DNA from 2 places in the Microbacterium sp. Beta genome. Region 2 is predicted to be linked to the other one. Evidence: predicted binding sites of a transcription regulator. Region 2 holds the regulator's gene; the other holds the start of a gene.
What was found. The regulator LexA, encoded in region 2, represses DNA repair genes until DNA is damaged. The targets are predictions, from matches to a motif close to TCGAACANNTGTTCGA.

Region 1 (11,797 bases), on a different contig from region 2:
GCGGCGCGCGGGATCATCATCGCCATGAAGCTCGCCATGATGACGCCGCCCATGATCTGACCGATGTACTGCATGAAGGCGAACAGCGTGCCGACCTGCACCGTGCCGTTGTTCACCTCGATGCCGCCGAACCAGATGACCGAGACGACCGTGACGTTGAGGATGAGCATGAACAGCGGGAACAGCAGCACGAAGAGCGAGCCGACCTTGCGGCCCACGACCATGATGTCGGTGTTCGCCCCGCGGAAGCGCTCCTCCTCGATGCGCTCGCGCACGAAGGCACGCACCACGCGGACGCCCGTGAGCTGCTCGCGCATGATGCGGTTGACGTTGTCGAGCTTGCCCTGGTAACTGCGGAACAGCGGCACCATGCGGCCGATGACGAGGGCAGCCAGGATGAGCAGCAGCGGCACCGAGACGGCGATCAGCCAGCTGAGTCCGACGTTGGTCTGGACCGCGAAGAAGATGCCGCCGATCGCGAGCAGCGGTGCCGTGACGAGCATGGTCGCGCCCATCATGGCCAGCATCTGCACCTGCTGCACATCGTTCGTGTTGCGGGTGATGAGCGAACCGGCACCGAACTGCGACACCTCACGCTCGGAGAAGCCGCTGACCTTGCCGAAGACGTCGGCGCGGATGTCGCGCCCGGCACCCATCGCTGCACGCGCGGCGAAGTAGGTCGCGGTGACCGAGGCGATGATCTGCCCCAGCGAGACCGCGAGCATGAACAGACCGGTGCTCCAGATGTAGCCGGTGTCGCCCCGGGCGACGCCCTTGTCGATGATGTCGGCGTTCAGGCGCGGGAGGTAGAGGGTGGCTGCCACGCTCGCGAGCTGGAACACCAGCACGGCGAGCAACAGCCATCGGTATCGGGAGAGATAACGGAGGAGGATTTTTCCCAGCACAGGCGGACTTTCTAGGAAGGATGAAACGGCGGATTTCTCGGCAGACGGATGCCGACCGACAATCGGCCACAAGACAGAGTGCCACGATCCGCGGACATTCGTATCCCCCTCATGGTGGACCTTCGCTCACAGCGAACCGCTTCCCGCCCCGATCTGCGGTTTCTGCACGCGGGCGAACAAGTGCGGCTGATTGCAGCGCACTGCGGAACCGCGACCCGCCCTGACCCCGAGGGCCCTTTCTGACCCCGAGGGCTCAGAACAACGTGGGCTGCGGGACGTAGTCGCGCGCGGGGGCGCCGGCGTCGGGCGCGAGCTCGGCGAGCGTGGGCGGGTTCCACTTCGGATCGCGGTCCTTGTCGACGATCTGCGCTCTGATGCCCTCGACGAGGTCGGGATGCTCGTTCACGAACCACATCACGCGACGGTACTCGCCCTCCAGCGCCGCGCGGAGCCCCGGCAGGTCGCGCGCCTCGCGGACGGCGTCGAGCGTCACGGTGAGCCCGGTGGGCGCGAGGTCTTCGAGCAGGTCAGCGGTCGCCGCCGCCTCCGTCGTCCCCTGAGCCTTCAATCGTTCGACGATCTCGCTCACGGTGGGGGCGGAGAAGGCCTCATCGATCCACGCGCGCGCGTGCGGGAGCTGCGAGGGCTCCGGGGTCTCGTCGAACAGCAGCACGATCTCGCTGGGACCGGTCGGGTCGGCACGGAAGGCGAGGGCCTCGCGCAATGCGTCCAGACGGTCGGATGGCACGAAGTGATCCGCGAAGCCGAGGTAGACGGCATCAGCGCCGCTCATGGTGGATCCGGTGAGACCGAAGTACTCGCCCAGGCGCCCAGGAGCGCGGCCGAGCAGCCAGGTTCCCCCGACGTCGGGAGTGAATCCGATACGGGTCTCCGGCATGGCGAGCTTGGAGCGTTCCGTGACGATGCGGATCGCGGCGTGGCCGGCCAGCCCGATGCCACCACCCATCGTGATGCCGTCGGCCAATGCCACCACGGGCTTGGGATACTCGGCGATCATGGCGTTCAAGGCGTACTCCGCACGGAAGAACTCCGCCGTCTGGTCAGCCTGACCCGCGACGATCTGCCCATGCAGAGCGCGCACGTCTCCTCCCGCGCACATGCCGCGCTCGCCTGCCCCGTCGAGCAGCACGATCTGCACGTCGGTGTCGTCACGCCAGGCGTTCAGGACCGCGGTGAGGCTCTCGATCATGTCGACGTCGAGCGCGTTGATCGCCTCCGGACGGTTGAGGGTGAGTCGTCCGAGCGCGCCTTCGGTGCGGACGAGGATGCGGTCTGCAGCGTGGGATTCGGTCACGCTCGCCAGGCTACCCCTTCCGGGAAGGGCTGTATTCCGCGCGAAATGCGGGATCCGACAGGCTTTTCCGGCAGGATAGGGAGGAACTGTTCAAATGCGACGAGAGGTCACGGATGCCTGAAGGACAGGTGCTCGAGTTCACGCACGTGACGAAGCGCTTCAATGAGGTGACCGCCGTCTCGGACTTCTCCGCGCGCGTGGAGCCCGGTGCCGTGACCGCCTTCCTCGGCCCGAACGGTGCCGGCAAGACCACCACGCTGCGGATCCTCCTCGGCCAGGTGCGCGCCACCTCAGGCACGGCGACCATCGGCGGTACGGCCTACGCCGAGCTGCGGCAGCCGTTGCGCACCATCGGATCCGTGCTCGAGGAGACGGTCTACCGCCCTCGACGCACCGCCGAGCGTCAGCTGACCATCGCTGCCAAGGCGAACGGCATCCCCCTGGCCCGCGTCGGCGAAGTGCTCTCCCTGGTCGGCCTCGAGGGTGAAGGCGGCTCCCGCATCGGGGGCTTCTCCCTCGGCATGCGTCAGCGGCTCAGCGTCGCCCACGCCCTGCTGGGCGATCCCGGCGCGCTCGTGTTCGACGAACCGGCCAACGGGCTCGACCCCGAGGGGATCCGCTGGATGCGACTCCTGATGCGTCGCCTCGCGGACGAAGGGCGCACGGTCCTCGTGTCGTCGCACGTCCTCAGCGAAGTCGAGCAGGTCGCCGACAACGTGCTCGTGCTCTCGAAGGGCACGCTCGTGCTCTCCAGCGGGATCGAGACGCTCGCCGACCCCAAGGGCGGATCCGTCATCGTGGACGCCGCGGACCGCAGCGCGCTGACGACCGCACTGCAGGAGGCCGGCTTCGACATCGAGGTGCTGCGTTCGGGCCTCACGGTGCGCGGCGGAGACGCCGGCACGGTGGGAGCGGTCGCCGCCGACGCGGGCATCGCCCTGAGCACCCTCGTCCAGCGAGGGCCGACACTCGAAGACGTCTTCATCGACCTGATGCGCGGTGGCCGGTTCGCCCCGAGCGTCTCGGCGACGCCACCGCAGCTCGCTGCGACGGCCCCCGAAGACACCGCAGCGGAGGTCACCGCGGCGGAGGACATCGCTTCCGAAGACATCGCTTCCGAAGACATCGCTTCCGAAGACACCGCTTCCGAAGACACCGCAGCGGAGGCCACCGCGGCGGAGACCTCCGTGGCCGGGCCGGCTCCGGCCGACTCCGTGGTCGCGATCCCGGTGGCGGCCGCTGCCGCCTGGGCGGCTGAGGCCGCAGCCGCCCCTGCGGGCGAGGCCCCTGTCGACGACCTCGCCGCATCCGTGGACACGGGCGACCGCTCCGAGCACACGTCGGACGAATCGGACGTGCCTTCGTCCGACGCCTCGGCTTCGACGGACGAAGCTCCTGCCGCCGAACTCGACGCGGAGCATGCGCAGGCCGAGCAGGCACCCTTCGAGGAGTCTCCGGAACGATCGTTCGATGAGATCCTGTTCGGCTCCGCCGCACCGGCCGATGCAGCAGGCGATCAGGCAGCGGATCCAGCGAGCGGAGACGAGCACCACAGCGGTGTCGAGGTCTTCGCCGATCTTCACGACGCACCCGAATCGACGCACACCGACGAGTCCGACGACCAGCTCGGCGCAGGCCCAACGGAGGACAACACTCTCGCGTCCACCTCTGACGAATCCGACTCCGACTCCGACTCCGACTCCGACTCCTCCTACGATGTCGCTGCTGTCACCGCCGACGACGAGGATCCGCGCTCCGCGGCGGTGAGCTCCATGCTCGCGGCGGCTGCGCGCGCCTACTACGAGGACGAACCCAGGGATTACCCGCTGAGCGCCGAGAACCAGACGGCCGAGGAGCAGCACGGCGAGGGCGGCGTCTCCGACGAGGGCGCGCACTGGACCGTCGCATCCACCGGTGTCATCGACACGGTGCCGCTGGCCGCATCGACGGATTCCGGAGAGGAGGGCGACACCGCCGCATCCGAAGCCGAGGAGCCGGGCGCTGAGGAGTCCCCCACGGTGGAGGCCCCCACGGAGGAGTCCCCAACCGAGGAGTCGCCCACCGAGGAGTCCCTGCCCGACGGGTTCGGCGCTGACGAACACGGCACCGAGCAGTCCGGAACCGCCGACGCCGATGCCGGCGAGCAGAGCGAGCCTGACGACGGGCACCGTCACGACGAACACCGTCACGACGAACACCGTCACGACGAACACCGTCACGACGAGCACGGTCACGACGAACACGGTCGCAACTGAGCGACTCGGCTGACGACGAACGTCCTCCGGCCTCTCGGCCCGGAGGGCGTTCCGCATTCAGAGGCGGGTCGACCGTGGATTCATAAGCCTGAGCCGCCTCGCGTCAGGCAGGCCGAGGACGGATGACCGGACGACGGCGTCCCTTCGAGACCGGCACAGGCGCGGTCGCCACGATCTCCTCGACGTTGGCGGGCTCATCCGACACGTCGAGTCGCAGAGCCTGCGTGAGCGCGAGCCCGTGGCTCGTGGTGAGGATCAGGCGGCGGTACTGCTCGTCGCCCTCGAGATCGATCACGACGCTCGGACGACGGCGACGGATCAGCACGAAGTCGAGGCTGCCCGCGGCCTTCCAGCTGCCGGCAGCGAGGACGCCGGGGATGTGCGTGCCGGGGTTCGGCACGCCACGGAGCCAGGTCCAGGCATCTTCGGTCAGCTGCACCTTGGCGATGGTGTCGCGCGCGATCCGGAGGTTGTCACGGTGGAAGGTGGCGGCACGTTCGATCGGCGAGAGCACGACCTCCAGTTGCGTCTGGTCCAGCAGCAACGTCACCATGTCCCCCAGTCTGCCAGCGTGGCCCTGCCAGTTGTCTGGAAGTTGCTCACAGGAACGCAACGATCCCTTGTCGATCAGCACCAGTCATCCACATCCCCTTCCGCTATTCGAACATATGTACTATACTCGACTCATGGCTCCCTCCACAAACGACGTCGATCAGCGCGAGACGCTGCTCGACGCGTGGGTGGAGAAGCGCCGACGCATCGCGATACTCGAGGCAGAAGCGTCTGCGCTGCTCGCCGATCGTCTGCGGCTGCAGGAAGAAGATGTCCACGAGCAGCCGCAGCACCGCGAGGCGATCCACCGCTCGATGATCGCCGAGTACTCGGCGGCCGGTCGCGTGTCGAAGGGCAGCATCGAGTACGCCTTCACAGACGCCCTCTTCCTCGAGGCCGAGCACCCGGTCGTCAGAGACGCGTTCCGACGCGGCGCGATCAGTGCGGCACACGTTCGAGAGATCGTGCGCGAGGGCGCCATCGTGCGGCAGGCCGTTCGCGATGGTCGAGCCGCCACCGAGGCGCTCACCCTGTACGACACTGCCGCACTCGTCGTCGCGGAGCAGGATTCTCCCGCACGCACCCGCGCGATGGTGCGCCGCGTCGCGTCGTCCCTCGCCTGCGAGACCGTGGTCGAGCGCCATCGGCGGGCATACGGGGAGCGGTCAGTCACGCTGCGGTCGCTCGACGACGGCCTCGCGCTGCTGCAGGTCGTGCTGCCGGAGCATCTCGCCCACGCGATCCTCGACCGACTGACCCGGCTCGCACAGCACGTCATCGCCACGCGAGGCGACCATCCCTCTTCGGGCGATGACACACCGGCGCTGTCCTCGGACGACCTCGACTCAGGCGCCGATCGGGTCTTTCTGCAGGAGCTGCGAGCCGACGACTCCCGTCGCGAAGACCCTGTGCTCAACAGCCACCCGTACGACAGCGAGCCCCCCTGCGGACCGGACACCGGCGACGCACGCGTCGACGCCCACGTCATCTTCGGCGACGGAGACACCTTCACGACGGATCCGTCACTCGGTGTCCCATCCGCCCCGACCGATGAGCGAGGCATCGATGCGGTCCGCACCGACCTGCTCAGCGACCTGCTCCTGACCACGGATCCCTCTGCCGCGGCGGGCACAGGTCTGGAGGGCATCCACGCCCGCATCCAGGTCACGATCGCTGCCGAGACGCTGGCCGGAATCGACGAACGGCCTGCCGAGCTCGACGGCATCGGTGCACTGCACCCCGACATCGCCCGCGACCTCGCCGGACGCAACGGCGGCTGGTCCCGCCTCTTCCTCGACCGCGCCGGCATCGTGACGGCCACAGCCGCCTACGCCCCGACGGCGGCGATGCGGCGGCACCTCCAGGCCAGAGACCAGCACTGTCGATTCCCCGGGTGCCGCACACCCGTCCACCGGTGTCAGATCGACCACAATCACGACCATGCGAAGGGCGGAGCGACGTCGATCGACAACCTGAGCCACTTCTGCGTCGGGCACCACGCGCTGAAGCATCCCGACATCGCCGAGAAGCACCGATGGCGCGCGAGACAGACCCCCGGCGGCGACATCGAGTGGACCAGCCCGCTCGGCCGGTGCTACACCGACGCATCACCGCGCCGCGTCATGTTCGTCTGACCGCGGTCCCGAACGAGCCCTCGCGGACGCGCGGTCACGGACGCGCGGTCCTGGACGCGCCCTCACGAACGCACAGTCACCAACGCGCGGTTATGGACGAGCAGCTGCGGCCGCAGCGGCTGCGGCAGGAAGAGCAGCTTCGATCTGCTGCAGCTCGTCCTCACCGTGGGCCGCGGTCAGGAACCACGCCTCGAAGACGCTCGGGGGAAGCGCCACCCCCTGCTCACGCAGCGAGTGGAAGAACGGCGCGTAGCGGAACGACTCCTGAGCCTGAGCTTCGGCGTAGTCCCTCGGCGCCGACGCCCGGAACGAGGCGTTGAACAGGTTGCCCGCGGTGGCCACCGCGTGCGTCACGCCGGCGTCCGTGAGGGCCGCGTCGAGGGCGGTAGAGACTCGAAGAGATGCGGCGTCCACCGTCGCGTAGACCTCCGGTGTCGCGAGCCGCAGCGTCGCGAGACCCGCTGCTACCGAGAGCGGATTCCCCGAGAGAGTGCCCGCCTGGTAGACCGGCCCGAGGGGAGCGAGCAGATCCATGACATCGGCTCGACCACCGAGCGCGGCCAGGGGCATGCCTCCACCGACAACCTTGCCGAACGTGAAGATGTCCGGCAGGTAGTCCTCGCCCGCAGCGGCCTGCAGACCCCAGAACCCTGCCGGGTGCACCCGGAATCCGGTGAGCACCTCATCGAGGATCATCAACGCTCCGTGGGCGTGGGCGGTCTCCGCGATCAGACGGTTGAAACCGGGCAGCGGGGCCACGACGCCCATGTTCGCGGCCGAGGCTTCGACGATGACCGCGGCGATGCGCTGGCGATGCTCCGCGAACACCGCAGCCAGCGCCTCGGGATCGTTGTACCCGATCACGAGCGTCTGCGCCGCGATCGGTGCCGGGACACCTGCCGACCCCGGAAGCGCGAGCGTCGCGACGCCGGAACCTGCTTCGGCGAGAAGGCCATCCGAATGCCCGTGATAGTGACCGGCGAACTTCACCAACAGGTCGCGACCCGTGGCGCCCCGCGCAAGGCGGATGGCCGTCATGGTCGCCTCAGTACCCGTGGAGACCAGACGCACGCGCTCGACAGGACGGATCTCGCCGAACCGCACACGGTCGGCGATCAACGCGGCGAGCTCGACCTCGCCCTCCGTCGGAGCGCCGAACGACAGGCCACGGGCTGCGGCCTCCTGCACCGCGGCGACGATCTCCGGGTGCGCGTGCCCCAGCAGCGCAGGGCCCCACGACGCGACGAGGTCGACATACTCGCGGCCGGCGGCATCCGTGACCTTCGCCCCCTTCGCCGAAGCGAGGAACCGCGGCGTCCCGCCCACCGAACCGTAAGCACGCACCGGGGAGTTGACCCCACCGGGGATGACCGCGCGGGCAGCGGAGAACAGGTCGTCATTACGGTCGTTCATGAAAGGAGTGCTCCTCGGTGAATCAGTCGCGCAGCCAGCCGGCCGCTTCGGTGGCCCAGTAGGTGAGCACCGCATCCGCACCGGCGCGGCGGATGGAGAGAAGGGACTCGAGAACGGCTGCTCGACGATCGATCCACCCGTTCGCACCGGCGGCCTCGATCATCGCGTACTCGCCGGAGACCTGATATGCCCACACCGGAATGCTCACGGTGTGGCGCACCTCGCGGAGCACGTCGAGGAAGGCCATCGCCGGCTTCACCATGACGATGTCCGCACCCTCGGCCTCGTCCACCACTGCCTCGCGCACGCCCTCGCGACGGTTTCCCGGATCGAGCTGGTACGTGCGGCGGTCGCCCTTCAGCTGAGAGTCCACTGCCTCCCGGAAAGGTCCGTAGAACGCGCTCGCGTACTTCGCCGCATAGGCCAGCAGGAGCGTGTCCGTGAAGCCCTCACTGTCGAGTGCCTTGCGGATCACAGCGACCTGGCCGTCCATCATGCCGGACAGCCCGAGCAGCTGCGACCCCGCGCGCGCCTGGGAGAGAGCCATCGCGGTATACCGTTCGAGCGTCGCATCGTTGTCGACGGAGCCGTCGGCCGCGAGCACGCCGCAGTGTCCGTGGTCGGTGAACTCATCGAGACACAGATCGGTCTGCACGACGAGCGCGTCGCCGACCTCTGCCGCCAGCGCTTCGGTTGCGACGTTGAGGATCCCATGCGGATCATCGGCACCCGAGCCGAGGGCGTCGCGCACCTCGGGGACGCCGAACAGCATCACGCCGCCGACCCCCGCCTCCGCAGCCTCGACCGCGGCCGCACGCAGCGAATCGAGAGAATGCTGAGCGACACCGGGCATCGACCCGATCTGCACGGGCTCCTTGATGCCCTCTCGCACGAACAGCGGGAGGACGAGCTGCCCCGGCAGCAGCGAGGTCTCGCGCACCAGATCGCGCACTGCACGAGACTGCCGCAGTCGTCTCAGTCGCACGTCGGGGAAGCTCACGGCGCGAACTCGTCGGCCGCGTGCGGAAGGGTGAAGTGCGAGACGGCCTCGATCAGGGCGTCGATCGTCTGACGGTCGGCAACCACCGACACGGGAAGCCCGGCGCGCTGCGCGTCTTTCGCGGTGCGGGGGCCGATAGCCGCGAGCAGGGTGTCGTCGGGGATCTCCGGGAACTGCTCGCGCACCTGCTCGGCGACCGAACCGCTCGTGATGAGGATCGCGTTGATCCGACCGTTCTCCACATCGCGGCGGATCCGCTCCGTGACCGGGACGCCGACCGTGCGATACGCCACGACACCGTGCACATCATGGCCCGCTTCGGAGAGCAGCCGGCTGAGCACGGGCTTCGCGATCTCGCTGCGCAGCGCGAGGATGCGGCGCGGCTCCTTCTCGAGGGCGATGAGCTGCTGTGCCATCCCCTCTGCGGAGTTGTCCTGCTCCGGGACCAGCGTGACCTCGTAGCCGACCGCCTGCAGAGCCGCCGCGGTCGTCTCGCCGACAGCGGCGATCTTGGTCGAACGCGGCACGACCGCCCTGTGGGCGAAGAGCACGTCGACGGTGGTGGCGCTCGTGACCGTCAGCCAGTCGAACTCCCCGGCGGCCAGCTGCGCCAACGCAGAGTCGAGCGTCGCCTGGTCGGTCGTCGGCGCGAAGTTGATGAGCGGGGCGACGACGGGGACCGCGCCCAGCGCGCGCAGGCTCGCGGCGACGCTGTCGCCCCACGGCCCGCCACGGGGCACGAGGATGCGCCAGCCGTCCAGCGGTCGGTCCTGCTTGATTTCGGAAGTGGTCATGAGGATTGCTCTCGGGATACGAGGCCGGCCGCCCCTTGATCGAGCAGCCGACGGGCAACAGTGAACCCGAGCTCGCGCGCTGCGTGCATCGGGTCTGCACCATCGGCAGCATCCGCTCCATTGCCACTGCCGTTCCGACGAATATACTCCCCGTTCAGGTCTTCCGTGACGTCGAGGCCGATCCGGCGACCCCCGTCAGCGGCGTACACGACGGTCCTGACGCGGATCGAGGAGCCGTCGACGACGGCGTGAGCGGCCATCGGTGCCTGGCACCCGGCATCCAGGCCCTGCAGGATCGCGCGCTCGACGGTGATGGCCAGACGCGTGTCGGTGTCGTCGAGACCGGCGAGGGCCGTGAGCAGCTCCTGCGGGGCGTCCGCCCGGGTCTCGACCGCGAGCGAACCCTGTCCCGGCGCGGTGGGCCATTCTGCGAGACCGAGCTCTTCGCGTCGGAGCGGCGACTTCGCGTCGAGCCTCGAGAGACCGGCTGCCGCGAGGATCACCGCGTCCAGCTCACCGGAGACGACTCTGGCGAGCCGGGAATCGACGTTCCCGCGGATGTCGACGACCTCGGCGCCGGGTGCTCGCCGGTGGACCTGGGCGATGCGTCGCGGTGAGCCGGTGCCGACGGTGCTTCCCGAGCGGAGTTCGTGCAACGCGGTGCCGTCACGGGTCAGGACCACGTCACGCGGGTCTTCGCGCTTCGGGGTCGCCGCGATCACGAGCCCTTCAGGGATGGCGGTGGGGAGATCCTTCAGCGAATGCACCAGGAAGTCGCACTCCCCCGCGAACAACGCCTCGCGAAGACGCGTCGCGAAGATGCCCTGCCCGCCGATCTCGGAGAGCGACGCGCGGTTGGTGTCGCCTTCGCTGGTGATCGGGACGAGTTCGACCCGGCGCCCCGACAGCTTCTCGAGAGCCGCGGCGACATGACCCGACTGCGCCTGCGCGAGCGCGCTTCGACGGGTACCGAGACGGATGGGAGTGCTCATGCGCTTACTGGAGGACGTCCGCGATCTCGTCGAACCGGAGCCTGCGCCCCGTGTAGAAGGGCACCTCCTCCTTCACGTACAGGCGGGCGTCGGTGTACCGCAGATCGCGCATCATGTCGACGAGGTCGGTGAGCTCATCGGCCTCGAGCGGAAGCAGCCACTCGTAGTCGCCGAGCGCGAACGAGGCGACGGTGTTGGCGAGCACGCCCTTGAATGCCGCGCCCTTGCGTCCGTGGTCGGCGAGCATGGTGCGACGCTCCTCCTCCGGGGCGAGGTACCACTCCGGCGTGCGCACGAACGGGTAGAGGCAGAGCCAGTCCTTGGGGCCGATGCCGCGGAGGAAGCCCGGCACATGCGAACGGTTGAACTCGGCGTCGCGGTGCACGCCCATCACGTTCCACACCGGGAGGAGGGAGCGCAGCAGCTCGGTGCGACGCAGGCGGCGCAGCGCCTTCTGCAGCTCCTCCGCCGTGTCACCGTGCAGCCACACCATGAGGTCGGCGTCGGCCTTGAGCCCGGAGACGTCGTAGAAGCCGCGGACGGTCACGCCCGAATCCTCGATGTAGGAGACGATCGTCTCGAGCTCGGTCGAGTCGTTCTCCGTCACGGGGACGTCGGGGTTTCGTCGCCAGACGGCCCAGAGGGTGAAGCCGGACGGGTTCTCATCGCGCTCTTCGGACATCATGCTCCCCAGTCTGCCTCGTTTACGCAGGAGCCGCTAATCACCCGGACGGGCGCCTCACGACATCCTGGAATACTGCGCACCTGTGCGAGATGCGTGTCAGTGCGAGATGCGTGTCAGCGCGAGATGAAGCGTGCGATCGCCCAGACCGCGCCGCCGACCGCCGCCGCGATGCCGACGGTGGCGGCGACCGCCCCGATCGGGTTGCGGTCGGCGAACACGCGCGCCCTGGCCACCGCACGCGTCGACGCCTTC
Region 2 (11,797 bases):
GGCGAGCGTCGTTCCGCGCACATCGAGACCGACGGCGATCGCCTCGCCGTAACGGCCGATCACGTCGGCAGCCCACTCCGGATTCTCCAGCGCCGCCGTGCCCAGGTTGATCCGCGTCGCGCCGCTCTCCAGAGCCGCCTCCAGCGTCGCGTCGTCGCGGATACCACCCGAAAGCTCGATGTTCACGCCCTTAAACTGCTTGATGACCTTGCGCAGGATCGGCGCGTTGCTGCCCCGACCGAAGGCCGCGTCGAGGTCGACCAGGTGGATCCAGGAGGCGCCCTGCGACACCCACTCCCCTGCGGCGTCCAACGGGTCGCCATAGCTGGTCTCGGTTCCGGCCTCGCCCTGAGTCAGTCGGACGGCCTTGCCCCCGGCGACATCGACCGCGGGAAGGAGCGTGAGCGAGGGGGACTGCGCGAAGTCGTTCATGGGGTCCTTGGATCGGGAAGCTCTTCGGCCCGGTGCGGGCACGAGAACCGAGGGTAGTCCGCCGGGCGGCGGGGAACAAAACGGGTGACGTCGGTGGGCGTCGTCAGAGACTCTCGACCCAGTTGCGCAGCAGCTGGATACCTGCTTCGCCGGACTTCTCCGGGTGGAACTGCGTCGCCGACAGCGGGCCGTTCTCCACGGCGGCGAGGAAGGGATCGCCGTAGGTCGTCCAGGTCAGGACGGGTTCCGGGAACGGCGGCATGACATCGAGCTGCCAGGACTGGGCGGCGTAGGAGTGCACGAAGTAGAAGCGCTCCTGCTCGATGCCGCGGAAGAGCACGCTGTCGGAACCGGGCGCGACGGTGTTCCAGCCCATGTGCGGAAGCACCGGCGCGTTGAGCTCGGTGACGGCTCCGGGCCACTCTCCGAGCCCAGCGGTATCACGCCCACGCTCGACGCCGTGCTCGAACAGCACCTGCATCCCGACGCAGATGCCGAGGACCGGACGGCCACCGGCCAGACGGCGGTCGATGATCTCGTCGCCTCCGTGCGCACGCAGGGCATCGCGAACCGCCTGAAACGCGCCGACGCCGGGAACGACCAGGCCGTCAGCCTCGAGGGCGGTGGTGCGGTCGCGCGTCAGCACGGCGTCGGCACCGGCAGCCACGAGAGCCTTGACGGCCGAGTGGACGTTGCCCGACTCGTAGTCGAACACCGCGACGCGAGGAGCCGACGTCACAGCGCGCCCTTGGTGGACGGAATGCCGTCGACGAGCGGATCCAGCGCCTTGGCCTGACGGAACGCACGCGCGAACGCCTTGTACTCCGCTTCCGCGATGTGATGCGGGTCTCGGCCGCCGAGCACACGCACGTGCACCGTGAGAGCGGCATTGAACGTGATGGCTTCGAAGGAGTGGCGGACGAGCGACCCTGTGAAGTGTCCGCCGATCAGGTGGTGCTCGAACCCCTCGGGCTCCCCCGTGTGCACGAGGTACGGGCGGCCCGAGATGTCGACCACGGCCTGCGCGAGCGCCTCGTCGAGGGGGACGAGGGCGTCTCCGTACCGGGAGATGCCGGACTTGTCGCCGAGGGCTTCGAGGATCGCCTGTCCGAGCACGATCGAGACGTCTTCCACGGTGTGGTGTGCGTCGATGTGGGTGTCACCGGAGGCGCGCACGGTGAGGTCGGTCAGCGAGTGCTTCGCGAACGCCGTGAGCATGTGGTCGAAGAAGGGCACCGAGGTGTCGATGTGGCTCGCGCCGGTCCCGTCGAGGTTCAGCTCGAGCTCGACGGTGGACTCCGACGTGCGGCGCACACGGCTCGCGGTGCGCGGGGTCGGTGCGGAAGTGCTCATGAAGCCGATCCTATCGAGGCCAGAGCATCGAGGAACGCGGTGGTCTCGGCCTCGGTGCCCGCGCTCACCCTCAGGTGTCCTGGGATGCCGACATCGCGTACCAGCACCCCCTGGTCGTACAGCTGCTGCCAGATGGCCTTCGGGTCGGAGACTCCACCGAACAGCACGAAGTTCGACCAGGATTCGTGCGGCTGGTAACCCAGCGCCTCGAGAGTCGCCGTGATGCGGTCGCGCTGCTCGACGATCTCCTCGACCATGCCGAGCATGACGTCGGCATTGCGCAGCGCCGCGATGGCCGCCGCCTGGGTGAGTGCGCTCAGGTGGTACGGCAGACGCACCAGCCGCAGCGCGTCGATGAACGCCGGGTCGGCCGCGAGATACCCGACACGGGCCCCGGCGAACGCGAAGGCCTTGCTCATCGTGCGCGAGACGGCCAGACGCGGCCGCCCCTCGAGCAGCGTCAGTGCGGAGACCGCGTCATGCGGCGCGAACTCCTGGTAGGCCTCGTCGACGATCACTATGCCCCTGGCAGCCTCGTACACCGCTTCGATGACGTCGAGTCCGAGCGGCGTGCCGGTGGGGTTGTTGGGAGAGCACAGGATGACCACGTCCGGCTCGGCGGCCCGCACCTGCTCGGCCGCCTCCTCCGGAGTGATGGTGTAGTCGGGCTGACGCGTGCCGGCGATCCACCGCGCACCGGTGCCCTGCGCGATGAGCGGGTACATCGAATAGGTCGGCGCGAACCCGAAAGCCGTGCGACCAGGGCCTCCGAAGGCCTGCAGGATGTGCTGGAGCACCTCATTGGACCCGTTGCCCGCCCAGATCTGCTCGGGGACGAGACCGTGGCCCAGGTACTCCGCGAAAGACTCGCGAAGCGTGGTGAACTCACGATCCGGGTAGCGGTTGACATCACGGATCGCGACGGCGATGTCATCGAGGATGTCGCTCGCCACCGCATCGGGGATCGGATGCGTGTTCTCATTCACGTTGAGCGCGATGGGAAGCGGCGCCTGTGGAGCACCGTATGGCTTCAATCCGCGGAGATCGTCACGTAGCGGGAGATCGTTGAGGGAGAGGGTCACCCTTCCCATGCTAGGCGGCGCTTGAGGTTGATGACGCAAAGTCGCCGCCCCAGAAACTCCTCGTCTGAGCCCTCCGCCGGATCAGCGCGCGTACTGAGCCGGGATCGCCAGAGTCTGCCCGATCTGCAGCTCCCCACCGCGCAACAGGTTCATCCGGCTGATGTCGCCGATCACATCGCGCGGGTCGGCGTCGGGCGCGACGCCGGTGGCGATGGACCAGAGCGTGTCACCGGGCATGACGGTGACGGTCTCGACGCCGACGGGTGCGGTGTCGGCACCCGACGCGACCGCGCTGCCGCCGCTGAGCGCCGCGAACGCGATGCCGGCGGCGAGGGGCACCGACGCCAGGGCGAGCAGTACAGCGCGACCACGCGTCGTCAGCCGGAGTCTCGTCGAAGGACGGGGCGATGCCGAGATGACTGCTGCGGTGCTGAAGCCGATGCTGCTCATGTGGTGCTCCTTAGCCTGTCCCGGAGCGGTGAGGCTGCCGGGGAAGTTGGCGTAGCGTTCGCATTCACGACTCGGCCGGGAGCCGGGAATGCGAAGCTACGTACCGAAGATATCTTCGAGTTCGAACATCTGTCAAGTATTCTTCGAAACCACATCGGGGAAAGAGGCCGACACGCTCGAACAGATCTTCCAGATCGGCCCGATTCTCGGATACGGTTTCGATAAGGACACCCCACCACGGGCCTCCGACATTCGAAGAGGGACGTCGGATCACGCACTGAAGGAGCACCATGAGCGAGAACTCTGCCGCCGAGTCGGAGGCACCGCGCACGCGCCGCCGGAAGAGCCTCAGCCCGAAGCAGATGGCGATCCTCGAGGTCATCCAGAACTCGATCGCGAACCACGGCTATCCGCCGAGCATGCGCGAGATCGGAGACGCCGTCGGTCTCAAGTCCCTCTCCAGCGTCACCCATCAACTCGGACAGCTCGAGCTGAGTGGCTACCTGCGCCGCGACCCGGGGAAGACCAGGGCGATGGAGGTGCTCATCGATCTGCCGGGCGCCAGCACCGAGAACCCGGCCGACGTCGCGACTCCCGTAGGCGACGCCGCGCTCGTCCCCCTGGTGGGACGGATCGCCGCCGGCGTGCCGATCACCGCGGATCAGCAGGTCGAGGAGATCTTCCCGCTCCCCCGCCAGTTGGTGGGCAAGGGCGACCTGTTCATGCTCAAGGTCTCCGGCGAGTCGATGATCGACGCCGCCATTTGCGACGGCGACTGGGTCGTGGTCCGCTCCCAGAACAGCGCGGAGAACGGCGAGATCGTCGCGGCGATGCTCGATGGCGAGGCGACGGTCAAGGTGCTGCGCCGCCGGGACGGCCACACCTGGCTCCTCCCCCGCAACTCGGCATTCGAACCCATCCTCGGCGACGAGTCCGTCGTCCTCGGCAAGGTCGTGGCGGTGCTCCGCGCCGTCTGACCCTCGATCCGGTCAGCGCAGACCGGGCCTGGTCGTGTCGGTGACCGTCTTCCCTTCGCGCGCTTCCACAGTGGTCGGGCCCACGGCGTGGCCGCACACGCGGTGCGACGCCGCATAGGCTCGAGACATGTCGTCGTCCCCTTACGGTTCTTGGTCATCCCCGTTCTCCGCCGCCTCGGTCGCCGCGTCTTCACCGCGCATCGACGGCGCCCGTTTCGTCGGCTCGGAGATCTGGTGGGGCGAGTCGGTGCCGGCCCAGAAGGGCCGCGTGACGGTGCGGAGCTCCTCCGGAGCCGAGATCCTCCCCTCCCCCTGGAGCGCACGCTCACGTGTGCACGAGTACGGCGGGGGTGCGTGGACGGCGGACGAGCACGGCACGCTCTACTTCGTCGACGCGAACGACCAGCGGGTTCATCGTCTGAGCGTGGGAGGCGAGCCCGTTGCTCTCACCCCTCCCGGGCCCTCCCACGGCGGCCTGCGTGTGCAGTCCGGTCGACTGCTGGCCGTGCGCGAAGACCTCTCCCGCACGCCGCATCTCCGAGCGATCGTCGAGATCCCGCTCGACGGCTCCGCAGCCGAGGATGCGTCCGCGATCACGGTGATCGTGCAGGGCGATGGTTTCTTCGCCCACCCCGCGCTCTCCCCCGACGGCACCCGCGCCGCGTGGGTCGCGTGGGACAGGGGCCGCATGCCGTGGGAGGACGCGCACGTGCAGGTCGCCGAGGTCGGTGAGGACACTCCGCGCACGATCCCCTCACGGGCGGCGCTGCAGCCGGAGTGGCTGAGCGACTCGGAGCTGCTCTTCGCCGATGATCCGGGTGGGCGCTGGGCCCTGCAGCGCATCTCCCTGGACGGTGTGGTCCCGGTCGGCACCGCACGGCAGGTCTCACCCTCGGACGCCGACACGGGCTATGGACTCTGGGTCCTCGGCAACCGCTGGTATCAGCTGCTCGACGACGGCCGCGTCGTCGCCGTCCGGACGAACGGGCGCGACGAGGTCGTGGTGATCGATACCGATGATGCTGCCGACGACCGCGTCGACGTCATCTCGTTCCCCGGAGACGGCCATGTGAGCGTCGACGATGTCGACGGCACCCGCGTGCTCCTCTCCGGCAACGGTTCGCGTGCGAACGCCGGGCTGTGGTGCGTCGACGTCGTATCGGGTGCCACCGTGGCGGTGCGCGGCGGCGAACCGGTCGATCCGCAGTGGATGCCCGCTGCGATGCCGATCGAGATCCAGGGCCCGCACGGAGAGGTGCACGCGTTCGCGTACCCGCCGGCGAACCCGCACGCGACGGCTCCCGATCACGAGCTCCCGCCCTACATCGTCCTCGTGCACGGAGGGCCGACGGCGCACGTCACCGGGGCGGCGTCCGAGGCGATCGCGTTCTACACGAGCCGCGGCATCGGCGTGCTCGACGTGAACTACGGAGGATCCACGGGGTACGGCCGCTCGTACCGTGAACGTCTCGACGGCCAGTGGGGCATCGTCGATGTCGACGACGTGATCGCCGCGGCCCGCGGTCTGGCGGACGCGGGCCTGGCCGACCCCGACCGGATCGCGATCCGCGGCGGGTCGGCCGGCGGCTGGACCGTGCTGTCGGCGCTGGTGCGGGGCGGAGCCTTCGCTGCCGGGATCAGCCGCTACGGGGTCGCCGATCTGCGCATGCTCGTCGCGGAGACCCACGATTTCGAGGCCTCGTACATCGACGGTCTGGTCGGTCCCCTCCCCGAGCACGAGCACCTGTACGTGGAGCGTTCACCGCTCACGCACGCCGACCGGATCGACGCGCCCGTGCTGCTGCTGCAGGGCGGCGAGGATCGCGTGGTTCCGCCCTCGCAGTCCGAGGCGATCCGAAACGCGCTCGCGGCACGCGGAGTCGACCACGAGTATGTGCTGTACCCCGCCGAGGGGCACGGATTCCGCAGCGCCGACACGATCGTCGACGCCCTCGAGCGCGAGCTGACGTTCCTCGGCCGTGTGTTCGGCTTCGAGCCGCGTCTGTGAGGGCGGCTTCCCCCGCGAGGGTCACTCCCCCACGCGGTTGCGCAGACGCATGGCGCGGTCGGCTTCGCGGGTGTCCTGACGCTCACGCAGGGTCTGTCGCTTGTCGTACTCGCGCTTACCTTTGGCGAGGGCGATCTCGACCTTGGCGCGACCGTCGGAGAAGTACAGCTTCAGCGGGATGAGGGTGTATCCCCCTGCCGAGACGGCGTGGGCGATCTTCGCGATCTCCTCACGGTGCAGCAGCAGCTTGCGGATGCGCTTGGCCGAATGGTTCGTCCAATGCCCCTGCGAGTACTCCGGGATGTGCACCGAGTCGAGGAAGACCTCGTTCCCCTTGACGAACGCGTAGCCGTCGCTGAGGTTGGCTCGTCCCTGACGCAGCGACTTGACCTCGGTGCCGGTGAGCACCATCCCCGCCTCGTACGACTTCTCGATGGCGTAGTCGTGACGTGCGCGACGATTGGTCGCGACGACCTTCTCTCCGCGTTCCCTGGGCATGATGCTCTCCTGTTGCCGTGATGAGCCCGATCGATCGATCCGACCGCGCAGCCTTTCAGGCTATCAGGTGCGCAGCCAGCGTCGGATCGCGAAGCCCGCGGACAGGGCGGCGAGGATCACTCCGATGCCGATCAGCACCGGGACGACCAGTGCCGCGTCCTGCATCGTGACCCACGTCGTGATGAACGGCACCCTTCCCCGCAGATAGCCGTTGACGCCGAAGTGCACGCCGGCGACGACCGCGGCGCTGGCCAGAGCCGACCCCAGGAAGGCCGCGAACACGCCCTCCAGCACGAACGGGGTCTGGATGAAGCGGTTGGAAGCTCCGACGAGGCGCATGATGCCGATCTCCTTGCGCCTCGCATACGCGGACAGGCGGATCGTCGTGCCGATCAGGAGAGTCGCGGCGATGAGCATGAGCACGGCGATCCCGACCGCGATGTAGGTCGCGACGGTCAAAGCGGAGAACAGGGGCTCCAGGTACTGCAGCTGATCCTTCACCTGCTCGACCCCAGCTTGTCCGCTGAAGGCTTCGGCGAGCACCTGGGACTGGCCGGGATCCTTCATGGTCACGAAGAACACTTCGAAGGCCTGGTCGGGAGTGAGCACGCTCGCCTGGTCCGCGCCGAGCTGGTCGACGAGTTTGGCGTAGGTCTCTTCCTTGGTGTCGAAGGTCATCGAGCTGATGAGCGGTTTGAGCGCGTCGCCCTCGAGCTGCGCACGCACGGCTGCGACCTGCTCCTCGCTCGCCGCACCGTCGAGACACGTCTCGGATTCCGACACGGCCGAGCACATGTACACAGCCACCTGGGCGCGCTCGGCCCAGTAGCCGCGCATGACGCCGATCTGCCCCTGCATGAGGATCGCGGCGCCCACGAAGGTCAGGGAGACGAAGGTGACCAGCACGACGGAGATCACCATCGAGATGTTCCGCCGGAGTCCGACGAGGGCTTCGGTCAGGATGAGTCCGATTCTCATGAGGTCGGGCCCACTTCCTCGTCGTCCTCGTCGGAGAGACCGAGGCGATCCGCGACACCGAGTTCGGCGACGTCGACCGTCGGCAGGACGATCGGATGCGTTCGCGGGCGTGCCGCCGGAGCGGGTTCGACGGCCGAAGGCGGCTCGACCACCGCGGGAGGTTCGACGGCAGCGGGAGGCTCGACCACGGCGGGGGGCTCGACGACGTTCGCAGCTGCGCCCTCCTGCACCGCGGGCTGCGGCTCCGGCGCTTCGACCGTGCGCGGGGCGGGCGGAACCACCGTCTCCCCGTCGCGATCGACTGCTGCCGCAGCCTGACGCTGACTGGCGAGCTCTTCTGCGAGTGCGGCACGCACCACCGAGAGATCGGCGGTCTGGCGCTGCACCTCCTGGACGGCGGTCAGTGCGGCAGCGGCTGCCGCACCACGCACTTCCTCTGGCACGAGGCGCGGGATGTTGGACGTGTCGCCGTATCCGCCATGCACCTCATCGCGGACCATCTCGCCGTCGCGCAGCTCGATCACGCGGCGCTGCATCTGATCGACGAAACCGGCCTCGTGGGTGGCCATCAGCACCGTGGTGCCCCCCGCGTTGATGCGGGCGAGCAGCTGCATGATGTCGACCGAGGTCGCAGGGTCGAGGTTTCCGGTCGGCTCATCGGCGAGCAGAACCTGGGGCCGATTGACGAGAGCGCGCGCGATGGCGACGCGCTGCTGCTCACCGCCCGACAGTTCGTGGGGCATCCGCTTCTGCTTACCGTCGAGGCCCACCAGAGCGAGAGCCTCAGGCACCGCCTGTTGGATGAAGCCGCGGGAGGCACCGGTCACCTGGAGCGTGAACGCGACGTTCTGATGGACGGTCTTCGACGGGAGGAGCCGGAAGTCCTGGAACACCGACCCGATATGGCGGCGGAAGTACGGCACCTTGCGGTTCGCGAGGGCTCGCAGGTCCCTCCCGAGCACGGCGACCCGTCCCGAGGTGGGGACGTCCTCGCGCAGGATGAGGCGCAGGCAGGACGACTTGCCGGAACCCGAGGCCCCGACGAGGAAGACGAACTCCCCGCGCTGCACTTCGAAGTCGACACCGGAGAGGGCGGGCTTCGACGTCCCGCGGTAGCGTTTCGTGACGTTCTCGAACCGAATCATGGCGCTACGAGCCTAAGCGCGGGCTCTCCCCTGACGGCGAGCGACACCCCGCACAGGCACGTCCGCCCTCCGCCCGGATGGGGATTGCTCCCCATGCACACGCCACCGCCGCGTCACCTGCCACTGCTATACATGAAGATGCCGACCGCACGAAGCGGTCGCCGAGTTCTTTCGAGGGGGAGCCATGACGACACCTGCAGGTTGGTACGACGACGGATCCGGACGGCAGCGCTGGTGGGACGGCCAGCAGTGGACGGAACACTTCGCCCCTGAGGCGACGGATGCGGGGTCGGCCTCTGAGGAGCCGAAAGTCTCCGAGACCACGCCGATCGAGGACACGGTCATCGAGGAGACGGTGATCGGAGACACGGCGATCGAAGACACGGTGATCCGTCCGTCCGAGGAGACGGTGATCATTCCCGAGGAGCACGGCTCGTCGGCCCCCGCGGACCAGGGCGATGTCGATGCTGCGGGTGCGACCGCCGCGACGACCCCGCTCGGCGACGACCTCGGCGCCTACTCCGCGCCGGCGGCCCCTCCCGCATACCCGGCAGCCGCCCCCGGACAGTCCACGGACGCCTACCCCGGCGTCGCACCCGCCTACCCCGGCACCACGACGGGCTACCCCGCCGCCGCCCCCTACGGGCAGCCGGTCTCCGAGGAGCCGAAGAAGCTCTCGGTCCTGGGGCTCGTCGGTCTCGGTGTCGCTGCGCTCGGCACGATCCTGGTCTTCATCCCGGTCGTCGGATTCATCGGCTTCGTGCTGCTCGCGGCCGCCTTCGTCGTCTCGCTGATCTCGCTCTTCCTGAAGGGCAAGAAGTGGCCGGGCATCGCGGGCCTCGTCCTCGCGGTCGTCGGCACCATCATCGGGATCATCATGTCGTTCGTCTACCTCTTCGCCTTCGCACAGGGCGTGAGCGAGGAGATCGACAAGCTGCCCACCTCCTCCCCCTCGATCGAGGCATCGGCACCGCCGGAGAGCGAGGGGCCCGACGCCGGTGTGCGTCCGACCTCGCCGGAAGTGGCGCAGGGACTGACCGCCATCCTCGCCTCGTCGGGCGCTGAGGGGTACACGGAGCCCCAGGTGTCCTGCCTCGCCGATCTGCTCGTGGCCTCGGATCTCGACAACGCGACGTTGCGCACGATCGCGGACAGCGACGGCAATCTCACCGACACGGACGCTCTGTACGGTGTCGCCGAGGTGCTCAGCGATACCGAGGCGATCACGGCCTGCCTCGTTCCCTGAGCGACGTCAGCTCAATTCAAGAAGGCCTCGAGGGCAATGCTCTCGAGGCCTTCTTCGTGTGATCGAACCGGTATTCGACACAGGGGCGTCCCCGGCGCTACCGTCATCTTTGACGGCCGCCCCTCGCAGAACGGCCGGCGTCGCGAGGACGACCTCACCACGCAATCGCCGACCGAGAAAGACGCACGGGAACGCCTGATGACAACACCTGCCGGCTGGTACGACGACGGCTCCGGGAACCGACGGTGGTGGGATGGGCTGAGCTGGACGGAGCATGTCGTCACCGGGCACCCCGCTGCCGTCACGGAATCGGAGGTCACGACCTCGACTGCCGAGGACGCGCACGTCGCTGCTGACCCGACGGCTCCCGCAGCGGCGACGGACCCCGGGGTCCCGACGACCGCCGCCACGGGTCAGCCCCTCGGGACCGTGGCCGACCTCGAACCCGCGCCCTTCGCCCCGCCGTACACGCTCGCGCACCAGATGCCTGCCTCCCCCGCCGGGACGGTGCCCTCGAACGGTGCGATCTCCGCTCCATACGGCGGGTATCCGGCAGCCTCGTGGCCCACGCCTTCCACCCCGCAAGCCCGCCCCGGCGTCCCTGTCGTGGGCATCATCGGCCTGGCAGCCGTGGTCATCGGCGTCGTCTGCGCGTGCATCCCCGTGATCGCGATCGCCGGGTGGGCACTCCTCGCCGTCGGGTTCGTGATGTCGCTCGTCTCCCTGTTCCTGCGCGGGCGGAAGTGGCCGGGCATCACCGGTCTCGCCCTCGCTGTGATCGGAGCCGTGCTCGCGGCTGCCGTGTCGCTGCTGCTGCTCGCCGCGACATCGTCGGACGGTGCTTCGTCCGCGATCCCGAGCGAACGGCCGACGGATGGAGGCACGTCCACGGAACGTCCGGACCCGTCCGCGATCGAGGGCGCCGAGATGACGAACTTCGCCGATCTCGAGGTCGGTGACTGTCTGCCCCTGGTCGTGTACGACGAGGACGAGCTCGTCTTCGAGCTGCCCGTCGTGCCCTGCGAGCAGCCGCACACCGACGAGGTCTTCTTCATCTACGACGTGGAAGACGGTGAGTTCCCGGGCGACGACGCCCTCACCGAGACCTCGTGGAACGGCTGCTACGAGGCGTTCCAGGCGTACGTCGGCACCTCGTACGAGGCCTCGGAGCTCGACTTCTACAACTACCAGCCGACGAAGGGCACGTGGATCCGGGAGGGGGACCGCACCGTGCAGTGCATCCTCTTCAGCTATGACGATGTGACCGGCACCCTGCGGGACTCCGGTCGCTGACCACAACGATACGAAGAAGGCCCCGGATCGCTCCGGGGCCTTCTTCGTGGACTCAGTCCTCGGTCTTGCGCTTGCGCCAGCGGATACCCGCCGAAATGAAGTCGTCGAGGTCGCCGTCGAAGACCGCAGCCGGATTGCCGGATTCCTGGCCGGTGCGGAGGTCCTTGACCAGCTGCTGGCCGTAGAGGAAGTACGAGCGCATCTGATCGCCCCAGCTCGCGGTGATGTTGCCCGCGAGTTCCTTCTTCTTCGCAGCCTCCTGCTCCTTCTGCAGCAGCAGGAGTCGCGTCTGCAGCACGCGCATGGCGGCGGCACGGTTCTGGATCTGCGACTTC

Region 1: FFS56_RS09240 (HNH endonuclease signature motif containing protein) is a predicted target of LexA. The motif match lies at 5,136-5,151, and genes of this name have one in related genera.

The regions. Positions count from the first base shown of each region.
Region 1 covers NZ_SCOG01000007.1:73,638-85,434, reverse strand. The annotation lists gene FFS56_RS09260 (ABC transporter ATP-binding protein) at 1-905, opposite strand, end outside; gene FFS56_RS09255 (enoyl-CoA hydratase/isomerase family protein) at 1,159-2,220, opposite strand; gene FFS56_RS20670 (ATP-binding cassette domain-containing protein) at 2,334-4,475, shown strand; gene FFS56_RS09245 (hypothetical protein) at 4,579-5,028, opposite strand; gene FFS56_RS09240 (HNH endonuclease signature motif containing protein) at 5,162-6,661, shown strand; gene FFS56_RS09235 (glutamate-1-semialdehyde 2,1-aminomutase) at 6,752-8,074, opposite strand; gene hemB (porphobilinogen synthase) at 8,097-9,074, opposite strand; gene FFS56_RS09225 (uroporphyrinogen-III synthase) at 9,071-9,868, opposite strand; gene hemC (hydroxymethylbilane synthase) at 9,865-10,860, opposite strand; gene hemQ (hydrogen peroxide-dependent heme synthase) at 10,865-11,545, opposite strand; gene FFS56_RS09210 (hypothetical protein) at 11,659-11,797, opposite strand, start outside.
Region 2 covers NZ_SCOG01000025.1:34,354-46,150, forward strand. The annotation lists gene priA (bifunctional 1-(5-phosphoribosyl)-5-((5-phosphoribosylamino)methylideneamino)imidazole-4-carboxamide isomerase/phosphoribosylanthranilate isomerase PriA) at 1-432, opposite strand, end outside; gene hisH (imidazole glycerol phosphate synthase subunit HisH) at 536-1,171, opposite strand; gene hisB (imidazoleglycerol-phosphate dehydratase HisB) at 1,168-1,785, opposite strand; gene FFS56_RS17490 (histidinol-phosphate transaminase) at 1,782-2,867, opposite strand; gene FFS56_RS17495 (LysM peptidoglycan-binding domain-containing protein) at 2,949-3,317, opposite strand; gene lexA (transcriptional repressor LexA) at 3,608-4,294, shown strand; gene FFS56_RS17505 (prolyl oligopeptidase family serine peptidase) at 4,422-6,302, shown strand; gene smpB (SsrA-binding protein SmpB) at 6,324-6,800, opposite strand; gene ftsX (permease-like cell division protein FtsX) at 6,864-7,778, opposite strand; gene ftsE (cell division ATP-binding protein FtsE) at 7,775-8,923, opposite strand; gene FFS56_RS17525 (DUF2510 domain-containing protein) at 9,108-10,169, shown strand; gene FFS56_RS17530 (DUF2510 domain-containing protein) at 10,368-11,462, shown strand; gene prfB (peptide chain release factor 2) at 11,515-11,797, opposite strand, start outside.